Regions from separate parts of the Kosakonia sp. SMBL-WEM22 genome, predicted to be linked through region 1. Evidence: predicted binding sites of a transcription regulator. Region 1 holds the regulator's gene; each other region holds the start of a gene.

What was found. Region 1 encodes PhoB, which activates phosphate uptake and scavenging genes when phosphate is short. Its sites were predicted from a motif close to CTGTCATAAAACTGNCNNAT; they were not measured.
Region 2: glpT (glycerol-3-phosphate transporter) is a predicted target of PhoB. The motif match lies at 9,232-9,251, and genes of this name have one in related genera.
Region 3: nudF (ADP-ribose diphosphatase) is a predicted target of PhoB. The motif match lies at 6,260-6,279, and genes of this name have one in related genera.

Annotation. Positions count from the first base shown of each region.
Region 1 covers NZ_CP051488.1:1,131,675-1,142,528, reverse strand. The annotation lists gene proY (proline-specific permease ProY) at 1-218, opposite strand, end outside; gene brnQ (branched-chain amino acid transporter carrier protein BrnQ) at 304-1,623, opposite strand; gene phoR (phosphate regulon sensor histidine kinase PhoR) at 2,031-3,329, opposite strand; gene phoB (phosphate response regulator transcription factor PhoB) at 3,351-4,040, opposite strand; gene sbcD (exonuclease subunit SbcD) at 4,238-5,440, shown strand; gene sbcC (exonuclease subunit SbcC) at 5,437-8,577, shown strand; gene mak (fructokinase) at 9,002-9,910, opposite strand; gene rdgC (recombination-associated protein RdgC) at 10,010-10,854, shown strand, end outside.
Region 2 covers NZ_CP051488.1:3,340,781-3,351,634, reverse strand. The annotation lists gene menC (o-succinylbenzoate synthase) at 1-681, shown strand, start outside; gene menE (o-succinylbenzoate--CoA ligase) at 678-2,042, shown strand; gene HF650_RS16045 (Rpn family recombination-promoting nuclease/putative transposase) at 2,146-3,066, shown strand; gene HF650_RS16040 (YfaZ family outer membrane protein) at 3,190-3,732, shown strand; gene HF650_RS16035 (nicotinamide mononucleotide deamidase-related protein YfaY) at 3,823-5,022, shown strand; gene glpC (anaerobic glycerol-3-phosphate dehydrogenase subunit GlpC) at 5,043-6,293, opposite strand; gene glpB (glycerol-3-phosphate dehydrogenase subunit GlpB) at 6,233-7,489, opposite strand; gene glpA (anaerobic glycerol-3-phosphate dehydrogenase subunit A) at 7,479-9,101, opposite strand; gene glpT (glycerol-3-phosphate transporter) at 9,379-10,731, shown strand; gene glpQ (glycerophosphodiester phosphodiesterase) at 10,743-10,854, shown strand, end outside.
Region 3 covers NZ_CP051488.1:4,280,725-4,291,578, reverse strand. The annotation lists gene HF650_RS20585 (TRAP transporter substrate-binding protein) at 1-797, shown strand, start outside; gene HF650_RS20580 (TRAP transporter small permease) at 851-1,360, shown strand; gene HF650_RS20575 (TRAP transporter large permease) at 1,379-2,665, shown strand; gene HF650_RS20570 (glutathionylspermidine synthase family protein) at 2,715-3,875, opposite strand; gene HF650_RS20565 (DUF1190 family protein) at 3,881-4,561, opposite strand; gene tolC (outer membrane channel protein TolC) at 4,705-6,144, opposite strand; gene nudF (ADP-ribose diphosphatase) at 6,352-6,984, shown strand; gene HF650_RS20550 (DUF1249 family protein) at 6,981-7,403, shown strand; gene cpdA (3',5'-cyclic-AMP phosphodiesterase) at 7,428-8,255, shown strand; gene yqiA (esterase YqiA) at 8,255-8,830, shown strand; gene parE (DNA topoisomerase IV subunit B) at 8,870-10,762, shown strand.

The sequences.
Region 1 (10,854 bases):
CTGGCGGCCGGATTATGCACGGACATCTCGCCCAGCGCACGCATAATGATATACGCCGCGACCCCGCCGATAATATAGGCCAGCAACACGCTGGGCCCGGCCATTTTGATGGCGTCCGCGGAGCCGTAAAACAGCCCGGTGCCGATCGCTGAACCCAGCGCCATAAAGCGAATGTGGCGGGTGCTTAGCCCACGCTTCAGCTTATTCGTACTTTCCATCGTTTCCACTGCCGTTATTCATCACAAAAAATAAAAAACCACGGAGTGCGCTACCCCGTGGTTCAACAAACCGTGCTTGCTGCTGTTAATGCGCGCTGGAGGTCACCTGACGTCCCGCCGCACGATCCCAGATAGCGGCCAGAACCACCATCACCAGGCTCGGCAACAGCCAGGCCAGGCCCTGCTCCGCCAGCGGTAAGCGCTGTGTCCAGAGAGGAAGGTGCTCAGCAAACGCGGAGGCTTTCACGCCGTCAAGGATACCAAAAAGCAGGCTGATAAACATGGTCGGCGCAATGACGCGGGTGGAACAATGCCAGAAAGGTCGGGTAAAGCTCAAGACCACCAGCACGATACAGGGCGGATAGATCATCGTCAGCACCGGAATCGAAATCTGGATCAGGTGGCTCAGACCAAGGTTTGAGACCGCCATCGAGAAGATACCGAGGATAAAGACCAGCGTGCGGTAAGAGAGCGGCAGGTACTGGGCGAAGAACTCTGCGCAGGCGCAGGTCAGGCCAACCGCCGTCACCAGACAGGCGATGAAAATCAGCGCTGCCAGCAGGAAGCTGCCCGCGCCACCAAAGGTGTGCTGAACGTAAGCATGGAGAATCGCCGCGCCGTTAACGGACTGATCGACCAGCGTCGCGCTGTCAGAACCAAGGCGGAAGAGCGCCAGATAGAGCAGCGTCAGGCCAACGCCGGCCATCAGACCCGCCCAGACGGTATAGCGAGTCAACAGACGCGCTTCAGTCACGCCGCGCGAGCGGGCGGCATTCACGATAACAATACCGAAGACCATCGCACCGAGGGTATCCATCGTCAGGTAGCCATTGACGAAACCGTTAGAAAACGGCGCAGTCTGGTAGGCTTCCAGCGCATGGCTGATAGGACCGGCAGGCCACACCAGCGCAGCGATTGCCAGAATCGTCAGAGCGATAATTTTCAACGGCGCAAGGAAATTGCCGACGGTATCAAGCAGTTTGCCCGGATAGAGAGAGACCAGGATCACCAATGCAAAGTAGACCAGGCTGTAGATCAGCAGCGCCGAAGAGCCGTCGCCGGTCAGCGGCGCAATACCCACTTCAAAAGAGACGGTTGCAGTACGCGGCGTGGCAAACAGCGGCCCAACGGCAAGATAGCAGACCGTTGCCAGCAGCACGCCCGCGACTTTGCCAATCGGTGTGCTGAGGCTATCAATGCCGCCGCCCACTTTTGCCAGCGCAACCACCGTTAGCACCGGCAGGCCCACCGCAGTAATCAGGAAGCCCAGCGCCGCCGTCCAGACGAATTCACCCGCCTGTAAGCCGACCATAGGAGGAAAAATGATGTTACCTGCGCCAACAAACAGCGCGAAGGTCATAAAGCCCAGCGCGATGATGTCACGCGGTTTTAAGTGATGGGTCATAATGTTTACTGCCTGTGGATGTGGTGTCGTAAATATGTTGAATAATTAGCCTCTCCGCACCGGACAATAACGCATCATTAACGCGTTAAATCAGCGGGAAATGCTTAATGCACTGCGTGGCGAAGAATAGTTTTTCGGTTTACCACGCAAACACAGTCGGTCTGACAATGCATGGGGCGCAATTTAAACGCTTATAACGTTTAAAGGCAAGTCGGGATCGCAAAACCAGATAGTTATACTAAACAGCAGAAACCAGCCAGTGAAAAACTCTATTTATCAGAAAAACACGTGGCTGATCGTGCGAACAAAAAAGCAACAACCGTACAAACTACGTTGCAGTCGCACGATGAGGCGAGGCAGAGCGGCTCGCCGCAGCAAGCCGCCGGAAAGATAAGCTGACAAGGTGATTAAGGGTGGGCGTTTTTGGCAATCAGGCGTTCCGGTAAGACAAAGCTAAATCGCGTCCCTTTGCCCGGCGTGCTGCTGATATCAAGCCGGCTGTCATGGTGATTTACCGCGTGTTTGACTATTGCCAGACCAAGCCCGCTGCCGCCGGTCTGCCGGGAGCGCGCTTTATCCACGCGGTAGAAACGCTCAGTCAGGCGCGGAATATGCTCGGCGGCGATCCCTGGCCCATTATCCTCAACGCTAAACTCCGCACCGTGCGCCACCGGCTGCCAGCGCACGATAATATGCGTCCCGGCGGGGGTGTGATTCACCGCGTTATAGACCAGGTTCGAGATGGCGCTACGCAGCTGCTCTTCGCTGCCCAGCACTTTCAACTGGCTGTCAATTTCAAAGCTGAAGCTCTGTTTCTGCTGACTGAGGGTTTGCGCTTCCCGCTCCACCACGCGCAGCATCATCGGCACATCAATCACTTCATTCGCACCGTGCGTCGGCGCGGCTTCGATTTTTGACAGGGTGAGAAGCTGGCGCACCAGCCCCTCCATCCGCGAGGTTTGCTCACGCATGGTGTGTAACGCTTTTTCGCGCGGTGCGCCCTCCAGCGTCTGCTCCTGCATCATCTCAAGGTAGCCCTGCAGCACCGTCAGCGGCGTGCGCAGCTCATGGCTGACGTTGGCAAAAAAGTTGCGCCGCGCCCCTTCCAGCTGGTGCATCTGCGTGACATCGCGCGCCACCATCAGCAGCTGCTGCTCGCTGTAGGGCATTACACGGATCTCTAAGTGGCGACCGTTGTTGAGCACCAGATTGAGGGGCTTACTGAAGGTCTGGCTCTTCAGGTATTGGGTAAATTCGGGGTAGCGCAGCAGGTTAAGGATGTTCTGCCCGTTATCATCGGGCCAGCGCAGCCCCAGCAGCTGTTGCGCAAGGCCGTTACACCAGAAGATCATCCCCTCTTCCGTGGTCAGCACCACCGCATCCGGCAGCGATTCGGCACCGCTGCGAAAGCGTTTGATCAGGTTGCCCAGCTCGCGGCGGCGCTTTTTATTGCGCATCTGCATCTGATGCAGGCCATAGAGCAGCGGCTCCCAGCTGCCGGTGCCGGGCGGCGGCGTCATGCTTTTATCGACCCATAACCACCAGGAGAGACGCAGCAGATTCCAGAAGTGCCAGACCAGAAGCCCGGTCACCGCCGCCAGTAAAAACCACGGCAGATAGCCGAACATCGCGCCCAGAATAAAGGCGGGGATACAACAAAGGAGGAGCTCCAGCACCAGCCTTTTCCATGACAGCCTTTCCAGCACGCGTCACACTCCTGTCAAATTTCAGAAACGGGTCGAAAAACGATATCCCGTGCCGCGTACCGTCTGCACCATCCGGTCGTGTCCACTCCCTTCCAGCGCTTTACGCAGACGACGAATATGCACGTCTACGGTTCTGTCTTCAACATAGACATTGGTGCCCCAGACGTGGTTCAGCAGCTGTTCACGGCTGTAAACGCGCTCCGGGTGGGTCATAAAGAAGTGTAAGAGTTTAAATTCGGTGGGGCCCATATCGAGGGGGTTTTCGCCGGTCATAACACGATGGGAGGAGGGATCGAGGCTTAAGCCCTGCATCTCAATCACCTCTTCCACCGCCATCGGCGAAATGCGGCGCATCACGGCTTTAATGCGCGCCACCAGCTCTTTCGGCGAGAAGGGCTTGGTGATGTAGTCATCTGCCCCCGTCTCAAGACCGCGAACGCGATCTTCCTCTTCACCGCGCGCGGTGAGCATCATCACCGGAATATCGCGGGTCATCGCTTCGCGCTTCAGGTGCTTGATAAATTGAATGCCGGACCCGCCGGGTAACATCCAGTCCAGCAGCACCAGATCCGGCCAGGGTTCATTAAGCTGGTTTACCGCGCTGTCGAAATCTTCAGCTTCAACAGGCTGAAAACCATTTTGTTCGAGCACAAAGCACACCATTTCACGGATCGGTGCTTCGTCTTCCACGACCAGAATTCGTCTCGCCATCATTCGCCCTGTATTAATTAGTCTGCAGTATAAATAGCGTCGCCATTATGCGTCAGTTTTATGACAGATTTATGAATAAGATGACCGCTATATGACCCAGCCCGCGCGAATGTGACAACGCAAATTTGCGCCAGGCGATGTCCCTGACCCGCTTAATGTTTATAATCGCCGTTATGCTTTTTTGCCACGGGATCACTATGCGCATTCTTCACACATCGGACTGGCATCTCGGCCAAAACTTCTACAGCAAAAGCCGCGCCGCCGAGCACAGCGCTTTTCTGGACTGGCTGTTAACCACGGCCGAGCAGCAGCAGGTCGACGCCATCGTGGTGGCGGGCGACATTTTCGATACCGGATCGCCACCGAGCTACGCCCGCGAGCTCTATAACCGCTTTGTGGTCAGTTTGCAGCGCACCGGCTGCCAGTTAATCGTGCTGGCGGGCAACCATGACTCCGTGGCGACCCTCAATGAATCAAAAGAGATCCTCGCGTATCTCAACACCACCGTAGTCGCCAGCGCAGGCGTTGCGCCGTTTCTGCTCTATCGCCGCGACGGCGAACCCGGCGCGGTCTTCTGCCCGGTGCCCTTTCTGCGCCCGCGCGACATTACCGTCAGCCAGGCGGGGATGTCCGGGCAGCAAAAACAGCAGCACCTGCTGGCCGCCATCACCGACTACTATCAGCAGCAGTATCAGGCCGCCTGCGACCTGCGCGGCGATAAGCCGTTACCGATTATCGCCAGCGGCCATTTGACCACCGTCGGCGCGAGTAAAAGTGACGCGGTGCGTGATATCTATATCGGCACGCTGGATGCTTTCCCTGCACAAAACTTTCCCCCGGCGGATTACATCGCGCTTGGCCATATCCATCGCGCGCAGAAAATCGGCGGCACGGAGCATATTCGCTACTGCGGCTCACCGATCCCACTGAGCTTTGATGAGACAGGAAAAAGCAAAGGGGTCAATCTGGTGACATTTGCCGATGGCAAGCTGGCAGAAGTCACCACTATTGACGTGCCCGCCACTCAGCCACTGGCGGTGATTAAGGGCGAGTTTGCCGATATCTGCCGTCAGCTTGAGCAGTGGCGCGATGCCCCCGCCACGCCGCCGGTGTGGCTCGATATTGAGATTGTCAGCAGCGACTATCTGGTCGATATGCAGCGCAAAATCCAGCAGGTAACCGAAGATCTGCCCGTCGAAGTGCTGCTGGTGCGCCGCAGCCGCGAGCTGCGCGACCGTCTGCTCGCCGGTGAGCTGCGTGAAACATTGAGCGAGTTAAAAGTGGAAGAGGTCTTTGACCGCAGGCTGGCACAGGAGGAGCTCGACGAGATGCAGAGTGCGCGCTTACATACGCTGTTCGGCGAGACCCGCCAGGCGCTGGATGAGGAGAACGACGCATGAAAATCCTCAGTTTACGGCTGAAAAATATCAACTCGCTGAAGGGCGAGTGGAAAATCGACTTTACCGAAGAGCCCTTCGCCAGCAACGGGCTGTTCGCCATTACCGGGGCAACGGGGGCCGGGAAAACCACCCTGCTGGACGCTATCTGCCTCGCCCTCTACCACGAGACGCCACGCCTCAGCACGTTGTCGCAGTCACAAAACGACCTGATGACCCGCGACACCGCCGAGTGTTTGGCAGAGGTGGAATTTGAAGTTAAGGGGGTGGCCTATCGCGCCTTCTGGAGCCAGACGCGCGCCCGCGGGCAGGCGGATGGCAACCTGCAGGCACCGCGCGTGGAGCTGGCGCTGTGCGAAACGGGGAAAATCCTCGCCGATAAGGTCAAAGATAAGCTCGATCTCACCGCCTCCCTCACCGGGCTGGATTATGGCCGTTTCACCCGCTCCATGTTGCTCTCGCAGGGGCAGTTCGCCGCATTCCTCAACGCCAAACCGCGCGAGCGCGCTGAACTACTGGAGGAGCTGACCGGCACCGAGATCTATGGGCAGATTTCGGCGATGGTGTTTGAGAAGCATAAAAGCGCCAAAGGCGAGCTGGAGCAGTTGCGCGCGCAGGCCGAGGGCGTCGTGCTGCTGGAAGCCGGGCAGCGGGAGCTGCTTGAGCAACGTTTGCAAGCACTAACTGACGAAGAGCAGACGCTGCTGAACACCCAGCGCAGCGCCCAGGCGCAGGCGCAGTGGCTCACCCGCGAAGCAGAACTACAAGCAGCGCGCGGGCGGGCAAAAGCGACGCTGGCGCAGGCGCTACAGGCGCGTAACGACGCCAGGCCGCAGCTTGCCGCGCTTGAGCTGGCGCAACCGGCGCAGCAGCTGCGCCCGCTGTGGCAGCGGCTTGAGGATCAGCGCAAAACGCTAACGCATACCCGAGCGCAGAGTGAGGAAGTGAATACTCGCTTACAGGCCAGCCTGTTACAGCGCGCGCAGATACGCGCCAGCGCCGCACAGCAGCAAGCCTCGCTGCTTGCCTCGCGGCAAAGCCTGGAGTCGTGGTTAAACGAGCACGCCCGCTTCCAGCGCTGGCAGAGTGAATTAACCGGCTGGCGGGCGCTCTTCAGCCAGCTGGCGGAGGAGAAAAAACAGTGGTTTTCGGCGCAGCAGCGTGTGCAGAGCCAGCAGGAGCGCCTGCGCACGCTACCACTCTCCACTCTTGAGATGAGCCTTGAAGAGACGGCAGCAGCAATGGCGCTCTGTGCGCAAAACCGCCCGCTGCGCCAGCAACTGACCGCTCTGCATGCCCGCTATGCGCCGCTGCGTAAGCAGTTGAACCAGCGCCAGCAGAGCCTGCTGGATCTGAAAGCGGAACAGGAGAAACTGACCGCTGAGCTGGCGCACAAACGTGAACTCTATAAAGAGAAAAATCAGTTACTGAACGAGGTGCGCACCATTTGCGAGCTGGAGAGCCGGATTAAGGATCTCGAAAGCGAGCGCGCGCGCCTCCAGCCCGGTCACCCCTGCCCGCTGTGCGGCGCAACGGAGCACCCGGCGGTCGCCCACTATCAGGCTATCGAACCGGGCGTCAATCAGACGCGCTTTAATGCACTCGATCTCGACGTACGCACGATGAAAGAGGCGGGCGTGGCGCTCGGCGAGCGTCTGAAAGGCCTCGCCGAGCGTTACGAGAAAGATGAGCGCGAAGCGAAACTGCTCCAGGAGGAGGAGCGCAGCTGGCTTGAGGCATGGGCAAAAGCCTGCGCCGCGCTGAACGTCACCCTTGAGCCGCAGCGCGATCTCAACAGCTGGCAAAGCGCGCAGGATGCCTACGAGCATCAGCTTTACCTGCTCAATCAGCGCCTGACTCTGCAGCAGCAGATCAATGAGTTGCGCCAGCAGAGCGAGCACTATCAACAGGCGGTTGAGCGCCGCCGCGAAAGCCTGGCCGCAACCCTTGCAGGACTCGACCTGGCGCTGCCCGCCGAAGATGATGAAACGTCGTGGCTGGCTGCCCGCGCCGATGAAGCGCAGCAGTGGCAGGCGCATCAGCAGCAGCTGACTGCGCTCCAGGAGCAGCTGGCGCAGCTTGCGCCAATCCTCGACACCCTGCCCGCAGAAGATATCGCCGTTGGCGAGGCTCGCGTGGCACTGGAGGGGTGGCGTAAAGTGCACGACGCCTGCCTGGCCCTGCAAAGCCAGTGGCAAACCCTGCATCAGCAGCTGGCGCAGGCGGCAGAGAGTGAGCATCAATCTGAACAGGCGTTTAACGAGGCGCTGGCGGCGAGTATTTTTGACGATCGCGACGCCTTCCTTCGCGCCCTGCTTGATGATGGCGAGCATCAGCGCCTTGCGCAGCTGCGCCAGACGCTGGAGGCCGAGTGCCAGCAGAAACAGGCATTGGCGGCAAATGCAGAGCAGACGCTTACTGACCATCAGCAGCAGCGCCCCGCCGGGCTTGGGGCGGATGCCAGCATAGAGAGTACCAAACCGGCTCTGGAGCAGCTTGCACGTCAGCTGCGCGAGAACGCCACCGGCCAGGGCGAAGTGCGCCAGCAACTGAAACAGGATACGGATAACCGCAAACGCCAGCAGACGGTGCTACAGCAGATTGAGCACGCCAGCGCCCGCTGCGATGACTGGGGACATCTGAATGCGCTGATTGGCTCCAGAGAGGGGGATAAGTTCCGTAAATTCGCCCAGGGGCTGACGCTGGATAACCTGGTCTGGCTGGCGAATAACCAGCTCACCCGCCTGCACGGGCGCTATTTGCTCAAGCGCAAAGAGAGCGACGCGCTGGAGCTGGAGGTGGTCGATACCTGGCAGGCAGATGCGGTGCGCGATACCCGCACCCTCTCAGGCGGCGAAAGTTTCCTGGTGAGCCTTGCGCTGGCGCTGGCGCTCTCCGATCTGGTGAGCCACAAAACGCGTATCGATTCGCTGTTCCTCGACGAGGGCTTTGGCACGCTGGATAGCGAAACGCTCGATACGGCGCTGGATGCGCTCGATGCGTTAAATGCCACCGGCAAAACCATCGGCGTGATAAGCCACGTTGAGGCGATGAAGGAGCGTATTCCGGTGCAGATTAAGGTGAAGAAGATAAATGGGCTTGGCTACAGCAAGCTCGATGGGAAGTATGCGGTGCAGTAGGCCGCAGCACAGTTGTGCTGAAACCGCCCAGGCCGGATAAGCGGTACGCGCCATCGGGCAATGGGTGAGGCATGTTGCCTCGGTGGAAAAGGTTTTGTAGGCCGGATAAGGCGGAGCCGCCATCCGGCAATGGGCCTGGTATGTAGCACGGGTGGAAGGGTTCCGGTCACCAGGCGTTGGGGAGTTTCATTAATCTCTTATGCGGTGAACGGGACAAGGGAAGCGGCCGCGCTCCCCTTGTCAATCCCCGCGGCCCCCTCGCTGCCATATCGCAGATAAAAGCAACGTTGGTGTCGCTGTAGGCTCGTTTTGGTAGGCCGGATAAGGCGAAGCCGCCATCCGGCAATCGGTGCTGCGGTGATAATGCCGGATGGCGCGTAAACGCTTATCCGGCCTACGCCGTTTCAGCGGCTCGATTGGCGCATTACTCCCCCTGCGGCCAGAGCCACGCGGCGCCGCGCACGCCGCTGGAATCCCCGTGCACCGCTTTACGGATCGGTGTTTCACACTCACCGCCGAACACCCACTTCTGCATCAAACCCGGCACCGTCTGGTAAAGGCGATCGACATTACTCATCCCGCCGCCCAGCACGATCACATCGGGATCGAGGATATTCACCACATGCGCCAGCGACTTCGCCAGCCGCATCTCATAGCGGCTCAGCGCCAGCTCGGCAACCGCATCCTGCTCATTCACTAGCCGAATAATTTCGTTGCCCTTCAGAGCCTGGCCGCTCAGACGCTGATAATCGGTGCCAAACCCGGTGCCGGAGATAAAGGTCTCAATGCACCCCTGCTTACCGCAATAGCAGGGCACTTCAGTGCGATAACGCAGCTCATCCTCATCCATCCACGGCAGCGGATTGTGCCCCCACTCGCCCGCCGTACCGTTAGCGCCGATATGGGAGTGGCCATTGAGCGCAATGCCGGAGCCGCAGCCTGTGCCGATAATCACCGCAAACACCGTCTGCGCGCCCGCTGCCGCGCCGTCGACCGCTTCCGACACCGCCAGGCAGTTGGCATCATTCGCGAGGCGCACCTCACGATTAAGCCGCTGGCTCAAATCTTTATCAAACGGTTTACCGTTGAGCCACGTGGAGTTGGCGTTCTTCACCACCCCGGTATAGGGCGAAATAGAGCCCGGAATGCCCATGCCGACTGTGCCGCGCTGGCCGGTCTCTTTTTCCGCTAAATCGACCAGCGAAGCGATAAGCTCAATGGTCTGCTGATAGTCGCGCGGCGTCGGCTGCCGATGGCGGAACAGCGTCTCGCCGCTCTCGTCCAGCGCAATAATCTCTGTCTTTGTACCACCCAAATCGATACCGATACGCACATCAAACTCCTCGTAGTGGACCACGCATTAGCAATGCAAGCGCGGCGACAATTCGCTATTATGCCCGCTGCATTTAACGACAAGGCCGTGGAAAAAATCATGCTGTGGTTCAAAAATTTAATGGTATACCGTCTCAGCCGCGATGTGGCGCTCCGTGCGGAAGAGATGGAAAAACAGCTCGCCCCGCTCTCGTTTACGCCATGCGGTAGTCAGGATATGGCGAAAACCGGTTGGGTTCCACCGATGGGCTCACACAGCGAAGCGCTGACCCATACCAACAACGGCCAGATTATTATCTGCGCGCGCAAAGAAGAGAAAATCCTGCCGACACCGGTGGTGAAACAGGCGCTGGAAGCGAAAATCGCCCGCCTCGAAGCCGAGCAGGCGCGCAAACTGAAAAAAACCGAAAAAGATGCGCTGAAAGATGAAGTACTGCACTCGCTGCTGCCGCGCGCCTTCAGCCGCTACAGCCAGACGATGATGTGGATAGATACCGTCAACGGCCTGATTATGGTCGACTGCGCCAGCGCAAAAAAAGCGGAAGATACGCTGGCGCTGCTGCGTAAAAGCCTCGGCTCTCTCCCGGTGGTACCGCTGACGATGGAAAACCCGATTGAGCTGACGCTGACAGAGTGGGTCCGCTCCGGCACCGTCGCGCAAGGGTTCCAGCTGCTGGACGAAGCCGAGCTGAAAGCGATGCTGGAAGATGGCGGCGTGATCCGCGCGAAAAAGCAGGATCTGGTGAGTGACGAAATCGCCGTACACATTGAAGCAGGCAAAGTGGTCACTAAGCTGGCCCTCGACTGGCAGCAGCGCATCCAGTTTATGATCTGTGATGATGGCTCGGTAAAACGCCTGAAGTTTAGCGATGAGCTGCGCGATCAGAATGAAGATATCGACCGGGAAGATTATGCCCAGCGTTTTGACGCCGACTTTATTCTGAT
Region 2 (10,854 bases), 2.2 Mb from region 1:
GCGGAGCAATTGCCGCAGCCTGCCGACTACCGCGCCGCCATGCTCTGCACCGGCGATCCTGATGAGCTGTTTGCTGCACTCGCCGCGCTGCCCGGCGAGAAGCTGGCGAAGGTGAAAGTCGGTCTGTATGAAGCGGTGCGTGACGGCATGGTGGTCAATCTCTTGCTGGAGTCGATCCCCGATCTGCGCCTGCGTCTGGATGCCAACCGCGCCTGGACGCCGCTGAAAGCGCGCCAGTTCGCTAAATATGTCGCACCTGCCAACCGTGCACGCATCGCTTTTCTGGAAGAGCCGTGCCAGAGCCGCGAAGCGTCGCTGGCCTTTGCTGAGGAGACCGGCATTGCCATCGCCTGGGATGAGAGCCTGCGCGAGGCGGATTTCACCTTTACGCCTCAGCCGGGCGTCAGCGCGGTGGTGATCAAACCAACCCTCACTGGCAGCCTGCAAAAAGTGGCGCAGCAGGTTGCGGCGGCGCATGCCCTCGGCTTGACTGCGGTGATCAGCTCATCGCTGGAATCGAGCCTTGGGTTAACGCAGCTGGCGCGGATTGCCGCCTGGCTGACGCCGGGCATCGTGCCAGGTCTTGATACCTTACAGTTGATGACCTCACAGCTGGTTCGCCGCTGGCCCGGCAGTGAACTTCCCTGCAGCGCGCCGGAGGAGCTGGAGGCGTTACGATGAATTTTCCCGACTGGCCGTGGCGATACTGGCATGAGCAGCACGGCGACCAACCTGCGCTGCGCTCAGGTCAGCGCACTCTGAGCTGGCAGCAGCTCTGTGAAGAGGTCGATGCGCTGGCAAGCGGCTTTGCCCGCCAGGGCGTACGCGCAGGTGACGGTGTAATGTTGCGCGCTCGCAACAAGCCGCAGACGGTGCTGGCCTGGCTGGCGCTGTTACAATGTGGCGCGCGCGTGTTACCCATCAACCCGCAACTTCCCGCCGCCTTGCTGGATACGCTGTTGCCTGCCATGACGCTGCGCTTCGCCCTCGATCTGACCCCTGCGCCGTTTGCACACAACTTCATCACTCTGCGCTGTGTGCAAGAGTCCGGTGAGCACGCAGTTGAATGGCAGCCGCAGCGGCTGGCGTCAATGACGCTCACTTCTGGCTCGACGGGTTTGCCAAAAGCGGCGGTACACACCTTCGCTGCCCATCTGGCCAGCGCCCAGGGTGTACTGGCACTTATCCCGTTTACCGCCAAAGATGAGTGGCTGCTTTCGCTACCGCTATTTCATGTCTCCGGGCAGGGGATCTTATGGCGCTGGCTATTGGCGGGGGCGCGCATCACGGTGCACGACAAGCTGCCGCTGGATCAGGCGCTACGTGGCTGTAGCCATGCGTCGCTGGTGCCGACGCAGCTTTGGCGCCTGCTCAATGAGAATGCCCCTCTGTCGCTGAAAGCGGTGCTGCTTGGCGGCGCGGCGATCCCGGTGGAGCTGACCGAACAGGCGCGCGCGCGCGGCATCCGCTGCTGGTGCGGATATGGTTTGACGGAGTTTGCCTCAACGGTCTGTGCGAAAGAGGCCGACGGTGCGCCGGATGTTGGCTTCCCGCTGCCGGGAAGGGAGGTGAAAATTGTCGGCGAAGAGGTGTGGCTGCGTGCAGAGAGCCTCGCCGCAGGCTACTGGCGCAACGGTGCGGTGCTGCCGCTGGTTAATGATGCCGGCTGGTTTGCCACCCGCGATCGCGGCACGCTGCGTGACGGGCGGCTGACTCTGCATGGCCGGCTGGATAACCTCTTTTTCAGCGGCGGCGAAGGTATTCAGCCTGAAGAGGTGGAGCGCGCTATCGCCCGTCATCCACAGGTGCAGCAGGTGTTTGTGGTACCGGTTGATGATGCGGAGTTTGGGCAGCGTCCGGTAGCGGTGATTGAGTGCGAAAGCGAGGTCAATACCGCGGCCCTCATACACTGGGCAGCGGATAAATTGGCGCGTTTTCAACAGCCGGTGCGCTGGCTGCCGTTGCCAGAGGAGCTGAAAAACGGCGGCATCAAAATCTCCCGCCGCGCCCTGCAGACGTGGGTCAACCAGCAACAGTGCTAATGCCATAACGCTTTTTGCGAGCTACCTCGACAGAGCGAAAACTGCCAGCTGACATGCGCTCAGAGTGTGTTAATTTGCGCCCGCAGCTAAAGCAGGGAGAGCTATGGGCACATCTTCATCATCTGCACCGCATGATGCGGTGTTTCGCAAATTACTGTCACATGCGGAAACGGCGCATGACTTTTTCGAAATCCATCTACCAAAGCGTTTACTGGCGCTGTGCGATCTGAGTACTTTGCATCTTGAGTCGGGCAGCTTTGTTGAGGAGGATCTGCGTTACTGCTACTCCGATATTCTCTACTCCCTGAAAACCTGCTCTGGCGACGGTTATCTCTATGCGTTGGTGGAGCATCAAAGCTCACCAGATAAGAATATGGCCTTTCGCCTGATGCGCTATGCCATAGCTGCTATGCAGCGCCATCTCGATAAAGGACATACCGACCTGCCGCTGGTGATCCCGGTGTTGTTCTATCATGGACGGGTAACCCCTTACCCATGGTCACTGCGCTGGCTCGACAGATTTCCGTTATCTCAACAGGCCGAAGCGCTCTATACGCACTCCTTTCCTCTGATCGATGTCTCGCAGATACCCGATGCTGAAATCGCGCAACATCGACGGATTGCGATGCTCGAACTTCTGCAAAAACATGTGCGTCAGCGGGATATGCTGGAGTTCAGAGAGCAACTGGTCAGCCTGCTGGCGCTGGGATACACTGGCCACGCGCAGTTGAAAGCGTTGCTGCACTACCTGTTACAGGCCGGGCACACCGCCGATCCGGCAACGCTTTTGACCGCTATGGCCAGCCAGACAGTGGATCAGCAGCAGAAGGAGACGTTAATGAACATTGCACAATATCTTCGCGAAGAGGGGCTGGTTAAAGGCCTGGCTCAGGGGCGAGCCGAAGGCGTTCAACAGGAGGCGATGCGTATCGCGAAAGTGATGCTGGAAAAGGGGATGGAGCCTGACGTTGTGGCCTCCCTGACCGGTATTCCGGTTGAGATGGTAGAGAAAGCCCGCCACTGACACGCTCCAGTGCCAGGCGTTTAGCCCTCAGTCCTCACACACTATTAGACGTTCTGCTGCCGGGAAAATAAGCGTACAATCAGACGCTTTGGGGCACTGCCCCGTTTCGTGCGGAACGTAAAAATGAAAAAGTTAGCTCTATTAGGATGTGCTGGCGTGTTGCTGGCCTCCGCCGGTGCGCAGGCGATTAGCCTGAATGGACAGATTGGTAAAGATTACAGCAGCCTCGGTTTCGGACTGGGAACCGAAACCAGTGGTATCGCAGTCAGCGGTAACTGGGCGCATAGCGAAGATGATGGTGATACCGCAAGCCTTGGGCTCGGTTACAACTTGCCGCTCGGGCCGTTCCTGGCAACCGTTGGCGGTAAAGGTATCTACCTGAACCCGGATGAGGGCAGCGAAGGCTATGCCATCGCCGTCGGCGGCGGTTTGCAGTGGGAGATCGCCCGCAGTTTCAACGTTTTCGGCGAGTATTACTACTCTCCGGACTCGCTCTCAAGCGGCGTTAAAGAGTACCAGGAAGCCAAAGCCGGTGCGCGTTATACCATTATGCGCCCGTTTACCGTCGAAGCCGGTTATCGCTACATTGAGATGGCAGGCAAAGATGGTCGCCGCGACAACGTCGTGGCGGATGGCCCTTATCTCGGTGCCAGCGCCAGCTTCTGATCCCCCGGCGCGGCAGCCGCCGCGCCCGTTTCCCCCTCTTTACTCTGCGCATGCGCTATAGTGTTTCAACCCCGATTGCAGGAGCGAACGATGTTAAATGTGGAGATGTTATCGACCGGCGATGAAGTGCTGCATGGCCAGATTGTCGATACCAATGCGGCCTGGCTGGCCGACGTATTTTTTAACCAGGGGCTGCCGTTAACGCGCCGCCATACCGTTGGCGATAACCTCGACGACTTGATTGCGATTTTGCGCGAGCGCAGCGAACAGGCAGATGTGCTGATCGTTAACGGCGGTCTCGGGCCGACCAGCGACGATTTGAGTGCGCTGGCAGCGGCCACCGCCAAAGGCGAAACGCTGGTGCTGCACGAAGCGTGGCTTAAGCAGATGGAGCGCTTTTTTACCGATCGCGGCCGCGTCATGGCCCCCAGCAACCGCAAGCAGGCAGAGATCCCCGCCAGCGCCGAGCTGGTCGATAACCCGGTCGGTACCGCCTGCGGGTTCGCGTTGCAGTTCAACCGCTGCCTGATGTTCTTTACCCCAGGCGTCCCCTCAGAATTTAAAGTGATGGTTGAGCAGGAGATCCTGCCGCGTCTGCGTGAGCGTTTCACTCTGCCGCAGCCCCCGGTTTGCCTGCGTCTGACCACCTTTGGTCGCTCCGAGAGCGATCTGGCGGAGAAACTCCAGCATCTCGATCTGCCACCCGGCGTGGTGATGGGTTACCGCTCATCGATGCCAATTATCGAACTGAAACTGACCGGCCCGGCGGAGCAGCGCGCGGCGATGGAAGCCCTGTGGCCGGAAGTGAAAAAAGTGGCGGGGGAAAGCCTGATTTTTGAAGGCACCGAGGGTTTACCGGCCGCGATTGCCGCCGCGCTGCGCGAGCGCCAGCTGAGCCTGACACTGAGCGAGCAGTTCACCAGCGGGCTGGTGGCGCTACAGCTCTCCCGCGCAGGCGCACCGCTGCTCGCCAGCGAAGTGCTGCCCTCACAGGCAGAAGCGCTGGCACAAACGGCGCGCTGGACAACCGAGTTACGTAACCGGCATCTCGCCGGGCTGGCGTTGACCGTCACCGGGCTGGAAGAGGATCATCTCAACTTCGCGCTGGCGACGCCGGAAGGCACCCGCGCCCTGCGGGTGAAGTTCAACAGCAGCCGCCACAGTCTGGCGGTGCGCCAGGAGGTCTGTGCGATGATGGCGCTGAATATCCTGCGCCGCTGGTTGGCGGGGAAAGATATCGCCAGCGATCACGGCTGGATTGCGGTAGTCGAAACCCTCTCGGTGGAATAACCCTGCGACAGGCGCTGACGTTAGCCTAATGCCCGCGCCAGCAGCGTAATGGGATGTTCGCACGGTTTGCCGGTGGACATCTCAATCTGCCATTTACAGGTCTCACAATCCGTCACCACCAGATCCGCACCGCTGGCGTCAATCTGCGCAAACAGCGGTGCGCCAATGGCCTGCGAGGTGGCGTAGTTCTCCCGCTTGAAGCCATAGGTGCCCGCGATGCCACAGCAGGCAGAGTCCAGCACCGTTAACGCCAGCCCCGGAATGCGCCGCAGCAGATCCAGCGTATAGTGCGTCCAGCCCATCTTCTCCATATGACAAGGGGTGTGATAGACCACCTTCAGCGGCATCTCTCTTAGCCGCAGACTATGCCCCTCATCGAGTTGTCGCCAGATCCAGCGGGTCGCTAAATCAATATGTGTGCGCAGGTGGCTGTTATCGACCTCCAGCAGGTGTGGATACTCATCGCGCAGGGTGAAGGCGCAGGTGGAGGAGGTGGCGAGCACCTGCAGCCCATCCATGCCAATCGCCTGCTCTAATGCGCTGAGGTTGAACTGCGCCTGCTTTTTCGCCTTCGCAAAGTAGCCGTTGGCAATTAGTGGGACGCCGCAGCACTTCTCACGCTGCAATAACTGCACGCCAATGCCCATCTGGTTCAGCACGCGGATCAGGTCTTTCCCCAGTTGCGGATGGTTGTAGTTGACATAGCAGCCGTGGAAAAACGCCACCTGCTCGCTGTAGGCGCTCTGCTGCGTCGCCACGCTGCGATACCAGCGGCGAAACGTGCCGCCGCTGGCGTATTTCGGCAGCGTGCGGTGGTGATCGATTTTTAACGCTTTATCCAGCAACTGGCGCACCGGCTTCAGGGAAGTCGCGGCGTTGACCAGCGGCGCGACGGGTGTCGATAGCGTGCCCATCAGATCCGTATGGCTGAGAATGGCGTTACGTACCGAGAGCGGTTTTGCCCCATGCTGCGCGCGGGCGCGCTGGATCATATCGCCAATGTTCACCCCGGATGGGCAGGCCGTTTCGCAGCGCTTGCAGTTGGTGCAATATTTCAGCGCATCGTCATACAGCGCGGCATCTTTCAGCCGCAGCCGCTCGCCATCGGGTCCGGCCTGTTTCGGCCCGGGATAGGCGGGGTTAACCCGGCTTACCGGGCAGGCGGTGGTGCAGGCGGTACATTTGATACAGCTTTCAAAAGAGGTGTGCATTAGGGTTTTCCTCCCTGATCGAGGATCTGCTGCGCCGCATGCAGCGCTGTTACGGCGCATACGCCACCACCGCAGCCCTGGGCGATGGCGTCATAGCCGCCAAGCAGCGAGCCGATCGCATAGAGATTCTCAAGCGGTTGCCCGTCGCGCAGGCCGTGCAACTGTTCATCGGTGCGGACGCCGAACTGGTGCCACGGCTGTGGGGCAAAGAGATCGTCGCCATACCACTCCCGGCGGGAGTCACTTTGCAGAACATCAAGGTTGAATACTGCCTCGCGCACGCGATCGCGCCCGGCGACCAGCCCGTTACTGAAAAAGCTGCCGCTGGCCAGCACGACATGGCGGGCGCGCAGCGGCAGATCGTCATGCTTGCGCGTCCAGAGCTGCGTCACCTTACCGTGATTAATATCGGCGCGCAGCACCTCATCGCCCGGCATCCACTTACCGCCGCTGCGCAGAAACCGTTGCTGCAAGGCGTGCTGTAAGCGCATGCCCATCACCGAAGGCGGCAGCGTGGCGATCAGCCGCAGCGGGCAGGCGAGATCTTCGCTTAGGCGGGTAAAAACGGTGCTCTCTGTCAGACCAAAACAGGCGGGAAGCCACAGCATCTCATACCGCTCACTTAGCGGACGCAGGGCGGCGCAGAGATCGGCGTAATGCTCAGGGCGATCGAGCTGGCGCGCAATGGTCACGGCGCGAAACTCGCTCGGGTTATCGCGAAGCGTGTCGAGAAGCGGGAGCGCAATCTCTTCCGCCCCGGCAGCAATACCGCGCTGGCGCAGCGCGTCCACTGCCAGCTCGGACTGAAAATCGAGAAAGCCGCTGATGCCGACGACACCGACGCGCAGCCCCTGCTGCGGTTTCAACGCAATCTCTTGCGGGCTGAGCCACGCCCGGCGCCAGCTGCCCAGCGGCGTGACGCGCAGGTGCGGCGTATCGACATCGCCCTGCATTTTTAGCCCGCAGTCGGCGAGCAGGGTTTGAGTTTGCCGCGCATAACGGCACACGCGTTCAGCGCCGAGCCGCGCATAGGGGTGCTCGGGGTGATGGTGTTGCAGATGCGCAATGGCCTCTGTCAGTGTGCCGACCGTTTTGCCGTCTGGCAGACGGGAGAGCAGATCGAGAGAGCCGGAAGAGAAGCTCAGCGCGCTCTGGCCGCGGCTGACAATCGCGCAGCGCTGGCCGCCCTCGCTCAGACGAATGCCGCACAGCAAGCCTGCCAGCCCGCCGCCGATAATCACCGTATCAAATCTCATCATCCTGCTCCTTCTCCAGCCCGCACAGACCCTGGTAAACCCAGCGGGTAAACTCGCTCTCACGCAGCGCATCGCCCCAGGCAATAGGTTTAATTCCCTTCCAGCGCTCATTCAGAAACGCCGCCAGCTGCCTGCGCGCCTCGTTGTCGCGCGTAACGTGCAGCCGGTTTAGCTGCCCGGCGGCACGGCAGGCGCAGAGCTCGCCCTGGCAAGTGCCCATGCCGACGCGGGTGCGGCGGCGCAGATCGAGCAGTGAGGTGACATTGAGGTTTTCCACCGCATACTGCACCTCGCCTGCGGTAACGGCTTCGCACTCGCACACCAGGCTGCGGCTGTGCCGGTCGCTGGCGAGCCACGCCGGGGCGCGATCGCCGTGGCGGTAGACCGCTGAACCGCGCAGCGGCGTCGGCAGGGAGATGATTTTCTTCAGCGCCTCGTCTGGTGAACCGAGCGATCCCGGCAGCGCTTTTGTCGCCGTGGTGCAGGCTACGTTATGGTTGAGCTTGCGGCAAACCGCATCCGTTGCCCATTCGGCCATCAGACGGTAGGTCATCAGCTTGCCGCCGGTAATAGTGATAAACCCTTCCAGCCCGTCGCGCGCGGCGTGGTCGAGCAGCACAATGCCACGGCTGACGTTACGCCCGCTGGGATCGTCATCGCTCGCCACCAACGGGCGCACGCCAGCATAGGCACGCAGGATGCGCGTTTGCCCCATCACTGGCGCCAGTTTCTCCCCTTCACGCAGCAGAATATCGACCTCATCAGGCGTGACGCGCACGTTATCGATATCGGCATAATCAATCTGCGTTGAGGTGGTACCAATCAGTGAAATGGTGTCGCCGGGCACAAGAATATCGGCATCGGCAGGCTTGCGGCAGCGGTTGATGACATGCTGATTAATGCGGTGATCGAGGATCAGCAGCGCGCCTTTTGCCGGGAACATGCGAATGCGCAGATCGGCATACTCCGCGATGCGCTGGCCCCAAATCCCGGCGGCATTGACCACCACCGGCGCATGCAGATCGCGGATTTCATTGCTGGCGAGATGGCGCAGGCGCACGCCATACACCGTGTCGCCCGTGCGCAGCAGGCCGCACACTTCATGCCCGGTGAGGATTTTTGCGCCGTGTTCGCGGGCATCAAGCATATTACTGGCGGTGAGGCGGAAGGGGTCGACAGTACCGTCCGGCACACGCACCGCGCCGATTAGCTGCGGGTTGACGCTCGGCTCCATGCGCCTGGCTTCCTGTGGGCTAATGGCCTGCGCGGCAATCCCGGCGCGGGTGCAGGCTGCAATAAAGTGTGACTGGTAGTTCAGATCGTCTTCCGGCAGGGTGATAAACAGCCCGTCGGTCGCTTCAATACAGTGGCGGGCAATACGTTTGAGGATCTGGTTTTCGGCGATGCATTCGCGCGCCGATTCGCTGTCGGTCACCGCATAACGCGCGCCGCTGTGCAGTAAGCCGTGGTTGCGGCCGGTGGCACCGGTGGCAATGTCATGGCGTTCAAGCAGGACAGCGCGCAGGCCGCGCAGGGCGCAATCACGGGCGATACCGGCACCCGTTGCGCCGCCGCCAATAATGATCACATCGTAGTCGTTTGAGTAGGGCACGGTCGTCTCCTGGCTGGTCGACGTTCTTTACCGACCATTTAGCCATACCCTTACTGTGGTTTGTTTGATATCGCGCATATACGAACAAGAAACGAAAGTGAAATGCACTTTTCCGCACGAAGTTAGAGCTTTGTCATATTTCTGTAACATTATATGTGGCATTTCATTCTTTCTCGTCAAAACTTTCTCTACAATCCGCCGCGTATAACCCAAGCGATTTTCGTTTTCACTCATGACGCCTGTTGTCATGACTTTTACCGTGCCACGGAGGCAGTTTATGTTGAGCATTTTCAAACCGGCCCCCCACCAGGCGCGTCTGCCCGACGCGCAGGTTGATCCTCTGTACCGCCGCTTACGCTGGCAAATCTTTCTGGGCATTTTCTTTGGTTACGCCGCCTACTACCTGGTGCGTAAGAACTTTGCGCTGGCGATGCCCTATCTGGTTGAGCAGGGCTTCTCGCGCGGCGATCTGGGCTTTGCGCTGTCGGGGATCTCCATTGCCTACGGCTTCTCAAAATTCATTATGGGTTCGGTGTCGGATCGCTCGAACCCGCGCGTTTTCCTGCCCGCCGGTCTGATCCTCGCGGCGGCAGTGATGCTGTTTATGGGCTTTGTGCCGTGGGCCACCTCCAGCATCGCCGTGATGTTTGTGCTGCTGTTTCTTTGCGGCTGGTTCCAGGGGATGGGCTGGCCGCCGTGCGGACGCACGATGGTGCACTGGTGGTCGCAGAAGGAGCGCGGCAGCATTGTGTCGGTGTGGAACTGCGCTCATAACGTCGGCGGAGGCCTGCCTCCGCTGCTCTTCCTGCTGGGAATGGCGTGGTTTAACGACTGGCATGCGGCGCTCTATATGCCGGCCTTTGGGGCCATTTTGGTGGCGATAATCGCGTTCGCACTGATGCGCGACACGCCGCAATCCTGCGGTCTGCCGCCGATTGAAGAGTACAAAAACGACTACCCGGATGATTACAGCGACAAACATGAAGAGGAGCTAACGGCGAAGCAGATCTTTATGCAGTATGTGCTGCCAAACAAGCTGCTGTGGTACATCGCCATCGCTAACGTCTTTGTCTATCTGCTGCGCTACGGCATCCTCGACTGGTCGCCGACCTACCTGAAAGAGGTGAAGCATTTCGCGCTGGATAAATCCTCCTGGGCCTACTTCCTCTATGAATATGCGGGCATTCCCGGCACGCTGATCTGCGGCTGGATGTCGGACAAAGTCTTTAAAGGTAACCGCGGCGCGACCGGCGTCTTCTTTATGACGCTGGTGACCATCGCCACCATCGTCTACTGGCTCAACCCGGCGGGCAACCCGGGCGTGGATATGGCCTGCATGATCGTTATCGGCTTCTTGATTTACGGCCCGGTGATGCTGATTGGTCTGCACGCGCTGGAGCTGGCGCCGAAGAAAGCGGCCGGTACCGCGGCGGGCTTTACCGGCCTGTTTGGCTACCTCGGTGGTTCGGTGGCGGCGAGCGCCATTGTTGGCTATACCGTCGATTTCTTCGGCTGGGATGGCGGTTTCATGGTGATGATTGGTGGCAGCGTGTTAGCGGTTCTGCTGCTGATCGTGGTGATGATTGGCGAAAAACGCCATCACGCTGACGTGCTTGCGCGTCGTCAATAACAGGAGATGTTATGAAATTGTCCTTTAGCCGCATGACCACAGGCCTGCTGCTGGCGGGCCTGATGGCAGGCCAGGCGCTGGCCGCCGAAAAGCTGGTGATCGCCCATCGCGGTGCCAGCGGTT
Region 3 (10,854 bases), 1.9 Mb from region 1:
TTAAAACCTTTCCCGGCGGCGTATTAGGCGATGAGAAGCAGGTGATTGAGCAGGCGCAAATCGGCGCGATCGACATCATTCGCGTCTCAATGACGCCTGTGGCGGCGATATTGCCGGAGATTAACGTTTTCACGCTGCCCTATATCTTTCGCGATGAAGATCATATGCACAAAGTGCTCGACGGCATGATTGGCCAGGAGATTGGCAACCGGCTCTCGGCCAGCAGCAAATCGCGGCTGATTTTCCTCGGCTGGATGGATGCCGGCACGCGCAACCTGATCACCAAAGCGCCTGTCACGAAAGCGGAAGATTTGAAGGGGATGAAAATCCGCGTGCAGGGTAGCCCGATTGCCCTCGATACCCTGAAAGCGATGGGGGCGAACTCGGTGGCGATGGGGGTGAGTGAAGTCTTCAGCGGCATGCAAACCGGGGTGATTGACGGCACGGAGAACAACCCGCCGACCTTTGTGGCGCACAACTATTTGCCGGTAGTGAAGAACTACACCTGGAGCAAACACTTCATCATTCCCGAGCTGTTTCTCTTCTCAAAAGCTAAGTGGGACAAGCTGAAAAAAGAGGATCAGGAGCTGATCCTGAAGCTGGCGAAAGAGGCGCAGGCAGAGCAGCGCGAGCTGTGGAAAGCCTATAACGAGAAGTCGTTACAGGCGATGAAGGCGGGCGGGGTGCAGTTCCACGACATCGACACCAAAGCTTTCTACGATGCCACGCAGTCGGTACGCGATAAGTACGGTAACGCGCACCAGGATCTGATTAAGCGGATTCAGGACGTGCAGTAAGCTGGCCGGGCAGCTTCGCCTGCCCGTTTGCGACTTCTACCGGGAAAACCGTTATGGCAGAACGCTATTCGTTGTTAATGGATATTCTCTATCGTCTCTCGATGTGGGTGGCGGGTATTGCGCTGTTAGTGATGGTGGCGATTATCCCCGTGGGGATTTTTGCCCGCTATGTGTTGAACAGTGCGCTCTCCTGGCCGGAGCCGGTGGCGATCATCTGCATGGTGACCTTTACCTTTATCGGCGCTGCCGTGAGCTACCGCGCCGGATCGCATATCGCCGTCACCATGATGACCGACAGGTTAAGCGAGCCGCTGCGTAAGATCTGTTTCCTGCTGGCGGATCTGATGCTGATGGCCATCAGCCTCTTCATTCTCTGGTATAGCGCGACGCTGTGTGCCGAATTGTGGGAGCAGCCGGTGGCGGAGTTCCCGCTCTTTACCGCCGGAGAGAGCTATTTACCGCTGCCGATTGGCTCTGCGATCACCCTTCTGTTTATTGTCGAGAAGATGCTTTTTGGCGCGCAGTACCACCGTCCGGTGGTGATGCTCGGCTCGTCGAGCTGACTCCGGTAAGGAACCTCTATGGATGCATTTATTCTGGTCTTTACGCTCGCCATTATGCTGGCGATTGGCGTGCCGGTCGCCTATGCGGTCGGCATCAGCGCGGTACTCGGCGCGTGGTATATCGATATTCCCCTGGAAGCGGTGATGATCCAGTTGACCAACGGCGTCAATAAATTCTCACTGCTGGCGATCCCGTTCTTTATTCTGGCCGGGGCGATTATGGCGGAGGGCGGCATTGCCCGCAGGCTGGTCAACTTTGCCTATATCTTTGTCGGCTTTATCCGCGGCGGCCTGTCGCTGGTCAATATCGTCGCTTCGACCTTTTTTGGTGCCATTTCGGGATCGTCGGTGGCAGATACCGCCTCGATTGGCTCGGTGATGATCCCGGAGATGGATAAAAAGGGTTACCCGCGCGATTTCGCTGCCGCCGTTACCGCCAGCGGATCGGTGCAGGCGATCCTGACGCCACCCAGCCACAACTCGGTGATCTACTCGCTGGCGACGGGCGGAACCGTCTCCATCGCCGCGCTGTTTATCGCCGGGATTTTGCCTGGCCTGCTGCTCAGTTTTACCCTGATGGTGATGTGCGTGGTCTTTGCCCATAAGCGCGGCTATCCGAAAGGGGAGCGCGTGCCGTTTCGCCAGGCGTTAAAGATCTTTGCCGATACGCTGTGGGGGCTGATGACGGTGGTGATCATCATGGGCGGCATTCTCTCCGGGATCTTCACCGCTACCGAATCGGCGGCGATCGCCTGTCTGTGGGCTTTTTTCGTCACCATGTTTATCTATCGTGACTACAAATGGTCCGAGCTGCCGAAGCTGATGTACCGCACGGTGAAAACCGTCACCATCGTGATGATCCTGATTGGCTTCGCCTCTGCTTTCGGCGCGGTGATGACTTATATGCAGCTGCCGGGCCGCATCACCGAGGCGTTTACCCAGCTCTCCGACAACAAGTATGTGATCCTGATGTGCATTAACATCATGCTGCTGCTGCTCGGCACGCTGATGGATATGGCGCCGCTGATCCTGATCCTGACGCCGGTGCTGCTGCCGGTGACCAATGCGCTGGGTATCGATCCGGTGCATTTCGGCATGATTATGCTGGTCAATCTGGGGATTGGGTTAATTACGCCGCCGGTGGGATCGGTGCTGTTTGTCGCCAGCGCGGTGAGTAAACAGAAGATCGAGCAGGTAGTGAAGGCGATGCTGCCTTTCTACGCCATCCTGTTCGTGGTGCTGCTCCTGGTGACCTATATTCCGGCCATTTCACTCTTCCTGCCGAAGCTGTTCGGCGTGATGTAGGCTGAGCCAGAGGGAATAAAAAACCCGGCGCTGATGGCCGGGTTTTTACTTATTCGACAAAGATATGCGGATAGAAGCGGGAGAGATCCTGGGTGATCAGCGCCCGATCTTCGCGGATGCCGATGCCGGCGGGCTGATCGTTTATGAGCCAGCTGCCAATCAGCGTATAGCTGTCGCCAAACTTCGGCAGCGGGTAGAACTCCTGCACGATCATCCCCTCTTCGCCATACGGGCCTTCCACCGACTCGACGGTTTTGCCGTTCTCAACGATCGAGACGTTGGCACCTTCGCGGGAGAAGATCGGTTTCACCACATACTTCTCCATCGGCGGATGATCTTGATCGGCAAACCAGGCGGGCAGCAGATTAGGGTGATCCGGGAACATCTGCCACAGCATCGGCAGTAGCGCCTTATTGGAGATGATGCTCTTCCAGGCCGGCTCCAGCCAGCGCACGCCGGCATCTTCCAGCTTGGTGGAGAACATTTCGCGCAGCATATATTCCCACGGATAGAGCTTGAAGAGGTTACCGATCACCTGATCCTGCAGATCGGAGAACTGACCCTTTTCGCCGAGGCCGATATCTTCGATATAGAGGAACTCAGAGGCCAGCTCCGCTTCCGCCGCGCAATCCTGAAGGTACTGCACCGTTCCACGATCTTCTACCGTGTCGCGGCAGCAGGTGAAGTGCAGCAGCTGGAAGCCGTGCTGCTCGCGCAGCTCGACGAAGCGAGCGATAAGCTTCTCCTGTAGGCTGTTGAACTGATCGCTGCCCTGGGGCAGATTGCCTGCGTTGAGCTGATCTTCGAGCCAGATCCACTGAAAGAAGGCAGCTTCATACAGCGAGGTCGGCGTGTCAGCGTTATTTTCCAGCAGCTTAGGCTCACCGACGCCATCCCAGGCGAGATCGAGACGTGAATAGAGCGAAGGCTGACGCGTGGCCCACGACTGGCGCACAAAGCCCCAGGTGTGTTTCGGAATGCGGAATTTAGTCATCAGCTCATCGCTGGCAACGACCTTCTCTACCACCTGCAGACACATCTGGTGCAGTTCAGCGGTAACATCCTCCAGCTTCTCAACCTGGGCAAGCGTTAGTTTGTAGTAGGCATCTTCACACCAGTAGGGCTCGCCATACATGGTGTGAAAATTAAAGCCATACTCCGTTGCCTTCTCGCGCCAGTCCGGGCGCTCGCTAATGCTGATTCTCTCCATCGACGTCAGCCACCCATTGAACGGCTGGAGCTGCCGGAGGCGCTGCTGCGCTGCATGGTGTTCTGTTTAGCGACAGATTCACCAAAGCCGCCGCGGGTTACGGTGGTGGTAGTTGCCGGTTTCGGCGCTAAGGCGGTTTTTGGCACCGTTGCGGTGCGGCCCGGCTGCGCTGCGCCGTAGCCCTTACCGGAGGCGTCGGTGTACTGCCCGTAAGCCGGGCTTGCCGGGTTACGCGAGCTGAAAAGTGGCTGTTGAGCAAAGCCCGCGCCGCCGCCCATTAAGCGGCCCATCATGTAACCGGCCATCAGCGGCATCCAGAAGCTGCCGCTGGACTGGTTCTGCGCCTGGTTTTCAGTGCCCGGCGCGCCTACGCCTGCCTGCGCGGGTGCCTGCTGGCACTGGCCTTCGCCAAACTCGGCCACGCAATCTTCGCGCGAGGCGTATTTCGGCGCGGTACGTTCGGCTTCTTTTAAGGCATTGTTATAGGCGGCTTTACACTCCGCGCTTTTACCTGGATTCGCCGAGGAGCAGTCGTCAGCGTTCTGGTACATAGAAACCGTTTCGTCACTTTGTTCACAGGCTGCCAGCATAAACACGGCGGAGACCGCCAGCGCGACAGGCGTTAAATGACGTGCGCTCCAGCTTTTGCGGAACGTCGCATGATTGATATTTTTTGTCCGTTTCATTGTTATCTTCCTGTGGACCCAAAGGCATGAATAAACAATCAGGATAGAGGATGGGGGGGCGAAGTTAAAGCGAGGCGGGAAGGCCTTTACGTTGCCTTACGTAAAAACGGGGGCTGTGCGCCCCCGTGATGTATTGCGGGTGTTTAGCGCGTCAGACCGGTGCGCGCGGCGGCAGGTTGTGCACCCGCGCCGAAGTTCTCAACCTTAGCCTGCTGCTCCGGGTTCTCCGGTGCCACGCTCTCTGGCGCGGTAGAGATGGATTTGCCCAGCGCGCCGTTGAGCGCGACCAGATCCTGCTCGTTCAGCGTACCGAGAGCTTGCTTAATATTAAGCTGATTAATCAGGTAGTTATAACGAGCGCTTGAGAGCTGCTGCTTGGCGTTGTAAAGCGTAGTGGTGGCATCCAGCACGTCAACAATTGTGCGTGTACCGACCGAGTAACCCGCTTCCATCGCATCGAGTGAGCTCTGCGCAGAGACCACCGCCTGTTTGTAGGCGTTGATGCTGCTGATCGAGGCGTTCACGTTATTAAAGGAGGAGCGAACGTTCTGCACCACGCTGCGGTGCGCGCTCTCCAGCTGCTCGCTGGCACCCACGAAGTTATACTGCGCCTGTTTAACCTGCGAGTTCACCTGACCACCCTGGTAGAGCGGCAGTGAGAAGCTCAGGCCGACTTTGTTTTGACCAACGTCGGAGTCGCTAAACTGCGAGTTATTACGTGTTCTGGAGCCGCTGTAGGAGGAGTTTGACACACCGGTAGAGGCGGTCAAATCCAGAGTCGGCAAATGACCATCCTGCGCCTGGCGAATCTGCTCGCGCGCCAGATCCTGGCTTAAACGCGCCTGCAACAGCGTCAGGTTACGTTTTTCTGCTTCTTTCAGCAGATTGTTAACCGGCTGCGGTTTATCAGTATTAAAGCTCTGAACGTTCAGCGAGGCCAGTTCCGGATAGTAATTGCCGGTTACCTGGCGCAGTGTCTCTACTGCGTTATCCAGTGCGTTACGTGCGGAAACTTCGTTCGCCAGCACGGTGTCATACTGTGAGCGGGCGTTTTGCACATCGGTGATGGCAACCAGGCCAACGTTAAAACGCTGGGTGGTTTGATCTAACTGGCGATAAATAGACTGTTTCTGCGCTTCGGTAAAAGAGAGCGTATCAATAGCGCTCAGTACGTTGAAGTAGGCGGTGGCTGTGTTCAGCATCAGCGTCTGCTGGTCGGTCTGCCAGGTGACATCCTGAATCCCGGCACTTTTTTCCTGTAAAGTCAGCGCGCGCCATTTCGACATATCAAAAATGGTCTGCGTTAATTGCAGTGAACCGCTGGTCACGCTGGAATCGACGCCCTGGCTATCGCGGAAACCGTTGGTATAGGTGTAATCTGCCCCCAAACCAAGCTGAGGCAGTAACGGGCTACGCGCTTCATTGATCTTTTCGAAGGCGGCATCGCGGTCGGCGGCGGATTTACGCAGATCCGGGTTGCTTAAACGCGCCTGCTGATAAACCTGTAACAGGTTTTCTGCCTGGCTCATCGCACTGAAACCGGACAGGCTCAGGCCGATAAAGAGGGGGAGCAATTTCTTCATTTGCATTCCTTGTTGTGAAGCAGTACTAGCGCTGATCTAAATTGGAAAAAATAATCGCAGATTCTACCAGAAGTACGCACCGCGAAAGCTTGGCGTAACGTGCCATCGGCATAAATTTGCATCAATCTAACACATAGCGCTTGAAACACGCGTAAAACAGGCTTGAAAATCCACCGATTTATCATCACTTCATATGAGATGCCGCCAATGAATAAGCCAGACTCATCCATCGTCACTTTCACAAAAAATGATGTAGAAATTATTGCACGGGAAACGCTCTACACCGGTTTTTTTTCGCTCGTTCGCTATCGTTTTCGCCATCGTCTTTTTAATGGTGGAATGAGTGGCGAAGTGCAGCGTGAAATTTTTGAACGCGGTCATGCCGCAGTCTTGCTACCCTATGACCCTGTGCGCGACGAAGTTGTGCTGATCGAACAGATCCGCATCGCGGCGTTTGATACCAGCGACACGCCGTGGCTGTTGGAAATGGTTGCCGGCATGATCGAAACGGGCGAATCGGATGAAGAGGTTGCCCGGCGTGAAGCGGATGAAGAGGCCGGTTTAGCGGTCGGACGCGTAAAAAGGATGCTGAGCTACCTGGCAAGCCCGGGGGGGACCAGCGAGCGCACTGCCGTATTGGTTGGTGAAGTGGATGCCACACAGGCCTCAGGTATTCATGGTCTGGTGGATGAAAACGAAGATATTCGTGTTCATGTGGTGAGCCGGGAACAGGCTTACCAGTGGGTAGAAGAGGGGACAATTGACAACGCAGCGTCTGTCATCGCCTTGCAATGGCTGCAGCTGCATTATGAGAGCTTACAAAACGAGTGGAAAAAATGAAGCGTTACACACCTGACTTCCCGGAAATGATGCGCCTGTGCGAAACCAATTTCGCCCAGCTGCGCCGCCTGCTACCGCGTAATGATGAGGCGGGCGAAGCGGTAAGTTATCAGGTGACCAATGCGCAGTACCGATTAACGATTGTTGAATCCACCCGCTACACTACGCTTGTGGAGATTGAACAGACCGCGCCTGCCGTCAGCTACTGGAGCCTGCCCTCAATGACAGTGCGCCTGTATCACGATGCGATGGTGGCCGAAGTGTGTTCGAGCCAGCAGATCTTTCGATTTAAAGCGCGGTATGATTACCCCAATAAAAAGTTGCATCAACGCGACGAAAAGCATCAAATTAACCAGTTTCTGGCCGACTGGCTGCGTTACTGTTTAGCACATGGAGCAATGGCGATTCCGGTTTGTTAGCGTCGTGAAACCTAAGGACACCATTTGGAAAGCCTGTTAAACCTCTCTCTGGGGAGTGAGTCCAGAGTCAGGGTATTACAAATAACCGATTCTCACCTGTTCGCCAAAAAGCATGAAACGCTGTTAGGAGTAAATACCTGGGAGAGCTATCAGGCGGTACTGAACGCGATCCGGGCTCAGCAGCGTGCGTGCGATCTGATCGTCGCCACCGGCGATTTGGCGCAGGATCATACCGCTGCGGCTTATCAGCACTTTGCTGAAGGCATCGCAAGCTTCGACGCACCCTGCGTCTGGCTGCCGGGCAATCACGATTTTCAACCTGCCATGTACAGCGCGTTGCAGGATGCGGGTATCTCATCCGCTAAACGTGTTTTTATCGGTGAGCAGTGGCAAATTCTGCTGCTCGACAGCCAGGTGTTCGGCGTGCCGCACGGTGAGCTAAGCGAATTTCAGCTCGACTGGCTGGAGAAAAAACTCGCCGATAGCCCGCAGCGTCATACGTTACTGCTTCTGCATCATCACCCGCTGCCGTCCGGCTGCAGCTGGCTCGATCAGCACAGCCTGCGCAACGCCGCGGAGCTGGATAACGTCCTGCAACGCTTTCCGCAGGTGCGTACGCTGCTATGCGGGCATATCCACCAGGAACTGGATCTCAACTGGAATGGCCGCCGCCTGCTGGCGACGCCGTCCACCTGCGTACAGTTTAAGCCGCACTGTGCCAGCTTCACGCTCGATACCATCGCGCCAGGCTGGCGCTGGCTGGATCTCTACCCTGACGGAACGCTGCACACCGAAGTGTGCCGTCTGGCGGGGAGCGAATTCAGGCCCGATACCGCCTCAGAAGGCTATTGATGTCAACGCTTCTTTATATACATGGTTTCAACAGTTCGCCCAGCTCCGGCAAAGCGACGCAGCTGGCGCAATGGGTCGCCCAGCAGCATCCGCATATTGAAATGGTGGTGCCGCAGCTGCCACCCTATCCGGCCGAAGCCGCAGAGATGCTGGAGTCGCTGGTGCTAGAGCGGGGCGGAAAAACGCTCGGTATTGTCGGCTCTTCACTCGGTGGTTATCTGGCGACATGGCTCTCGCAGTGCTTTATGTTGCCGGCGGTGGTGGTCAATCCGGCGGTGCGGCCGTTTGAATTGCTGGCGGATTATCTCGGCCCTAACGAGAACCCCTACACAGGGCAGCAATATGTGCTAGAGTCTCGCCATATTTACGAGCTCAAAGTGATGCAAGTTGACCCGCTTGAGGCGCCGGATCTGATCTGGCTGCTGCAACAAACCGGGGACGAAGTGCTCGATTACCGCCAGGCGGTGGCCTATTACGATGCCTGCCGCCAGACAGTTGAAGAGGGCGGAAATCACGCCTTCACGGGCTTTGAGAAACATTTCACACAGATTATCGATTTCCTTGGGCTTGAATAAGCCGCCGGAAACGATGCGATCACTATCTACGAATACACCATGACGCAATCCTATAACGCTGATGCCATAGAGGTACTCACCGGGCTTGAGCCGGTTCGCCGCCGTCCGGGGATGTATACCGATACCACGCGCCCTAACCATCTGGGGCAGGAAGTTATTGATAACAGCGTGGATGAAGCGCTGGCGGGCCACGCGAAGCGCGTGGAGGTCATTCTTCACGCCGACCAGTCGCTGGAAGTTATCGACGACGGGCGCGGTATGCCGGTGGATATCCACCCGGAAGAGGGCGTTCCTGCTGTCGAACTGATCCTCTGCCGCCTGCACGCGGGCGGTAAGTTCTCCAATAAAAACTACCAGTTCTCGGGCGGCCTGCATGGCGTTGGTATTTCGGTGGTTAACGCCCTGTCGCGGCGCGTGGAAGTGACCGTCAAACGCGACGGCCAGGTCTACAGCATCGCTTTCGAGAATGGCGATAAGGTGCAGGATCTGCAGGTCATCGGCACCTGCGGTAAGCGCAATACCGGCACCAGCGTTCACTTCTGGCCGGATGAATCCTTCTTCGACAGCCCGCGCTTCTCCGTCTCCCGCCTGATGCATCTGCTGAAAGCGAAAGCGGTACTCTGTCCGGGCGTTGAGATTGTCTTTAAAGACAATGTGAATAACGCCGAGCAGCGCTGGTGCTACCAGGATGGTCTGAACGACTACCTGAGCGAAGCGGTAAACGGCTTGCCGACGCTGCCGGAAAAACCCTTTATCGGCAACTTCTCTGCCGAAACGGAAGCGGTGGACTGGGCGCTGCTCTGGCTGCCGGAAGGCGGCGAGCTACTGACCGAGAGCTACGTTAACCTGATCCCGACTATGCAGGGCGGCACCCACGTTAACGGCTTGCGCCAGGGGCTGCTCGATGCGATGCGCGAATTTTGTGAATACCGCAATATCCTGCCGCGCGGGGTGAAGCTCTCGGCGGAAGATATCTGGGATCGCTGCGCCTATGTGCTGTCGGTCAAAATGCAGGATCCGCAGTTTGCCGGGCAGACCAAAGAGCGTCTCTCCTCTCGCCAGTGCGCGGCGTTTGTCTCCGGCGTGGTGAAAGATGCCTTCAGCCTGTGGCTGAACCAGAATATTCAGACCGCGGAAATGCTGGCAGAGATGGCGATCTCCAGCGCCCAGCGGCGCATGCGCGCCGCCAAAAAAGTGGTGCGTAAAAAGCTCACCAGCGGCCCGGCGCTGCCCGGCAAGCTGGCGGATTGCACCGCGCAGGATCTTTCGCGTACGGAACTCTTCCTGGTGGAAGGGGACTCTGCGGGCGGATCTGCAAAGCAGGCGCGCGATCGCGAATATCAGGCGATCATGCCGCTGAAGGGTAAGATCCTTAACACCTGGGAGGTCTCCTCCGATGAGGTGCTGGCCTCGCAGGAGGTGCATGATATCTCGGTAGCGATCGGTATCGACCCAGACAGCGAAGATCTTAGCCAGCTGCGCTACGGCAAGATCTGTATTCTGGCGGATGCGGACTCCGATGGCCTGCACATCGCCACGCTGCTCTGCGCGCTGTTTGTGAAACATTTCCGTACGCTTGTGAAAAACGGTCACGTCTATGTCGCGCTACCGCCGCTCTACCGTATCGATCTCGGCAAAGAGGTCTATTACGCGTTAACGGAAGAGGAAAAAACCGGCGTGCTGGAGCAGCTGAAACGCAAAAAGGGCAAACCGAACGTACAGCGCTTTAAAGGGCTGGGCGAGATGAACCCGATGCAGCTGCGTGAAACCACCCTCGATCCGAATACCCGCCGCCTGGTGCAGCTGGTCATCAGCGATGAAGATGATAAGCAGACCGACGCCATGATGGATATGTTGTTGGCCAAGAAGCGCTCGGAAGATCGACGCAACTGGCTGCAAGAGAAGGGCGATACGGCGGAGATCGAAGCCTAAACCCTGTGCCCGATGGCGCTCTGCTCGCCGGGCCTGCTCAACGCTTTCGGTTTTATGTATGCCGACCATCCGGCATATTGTGCCCAACCTGC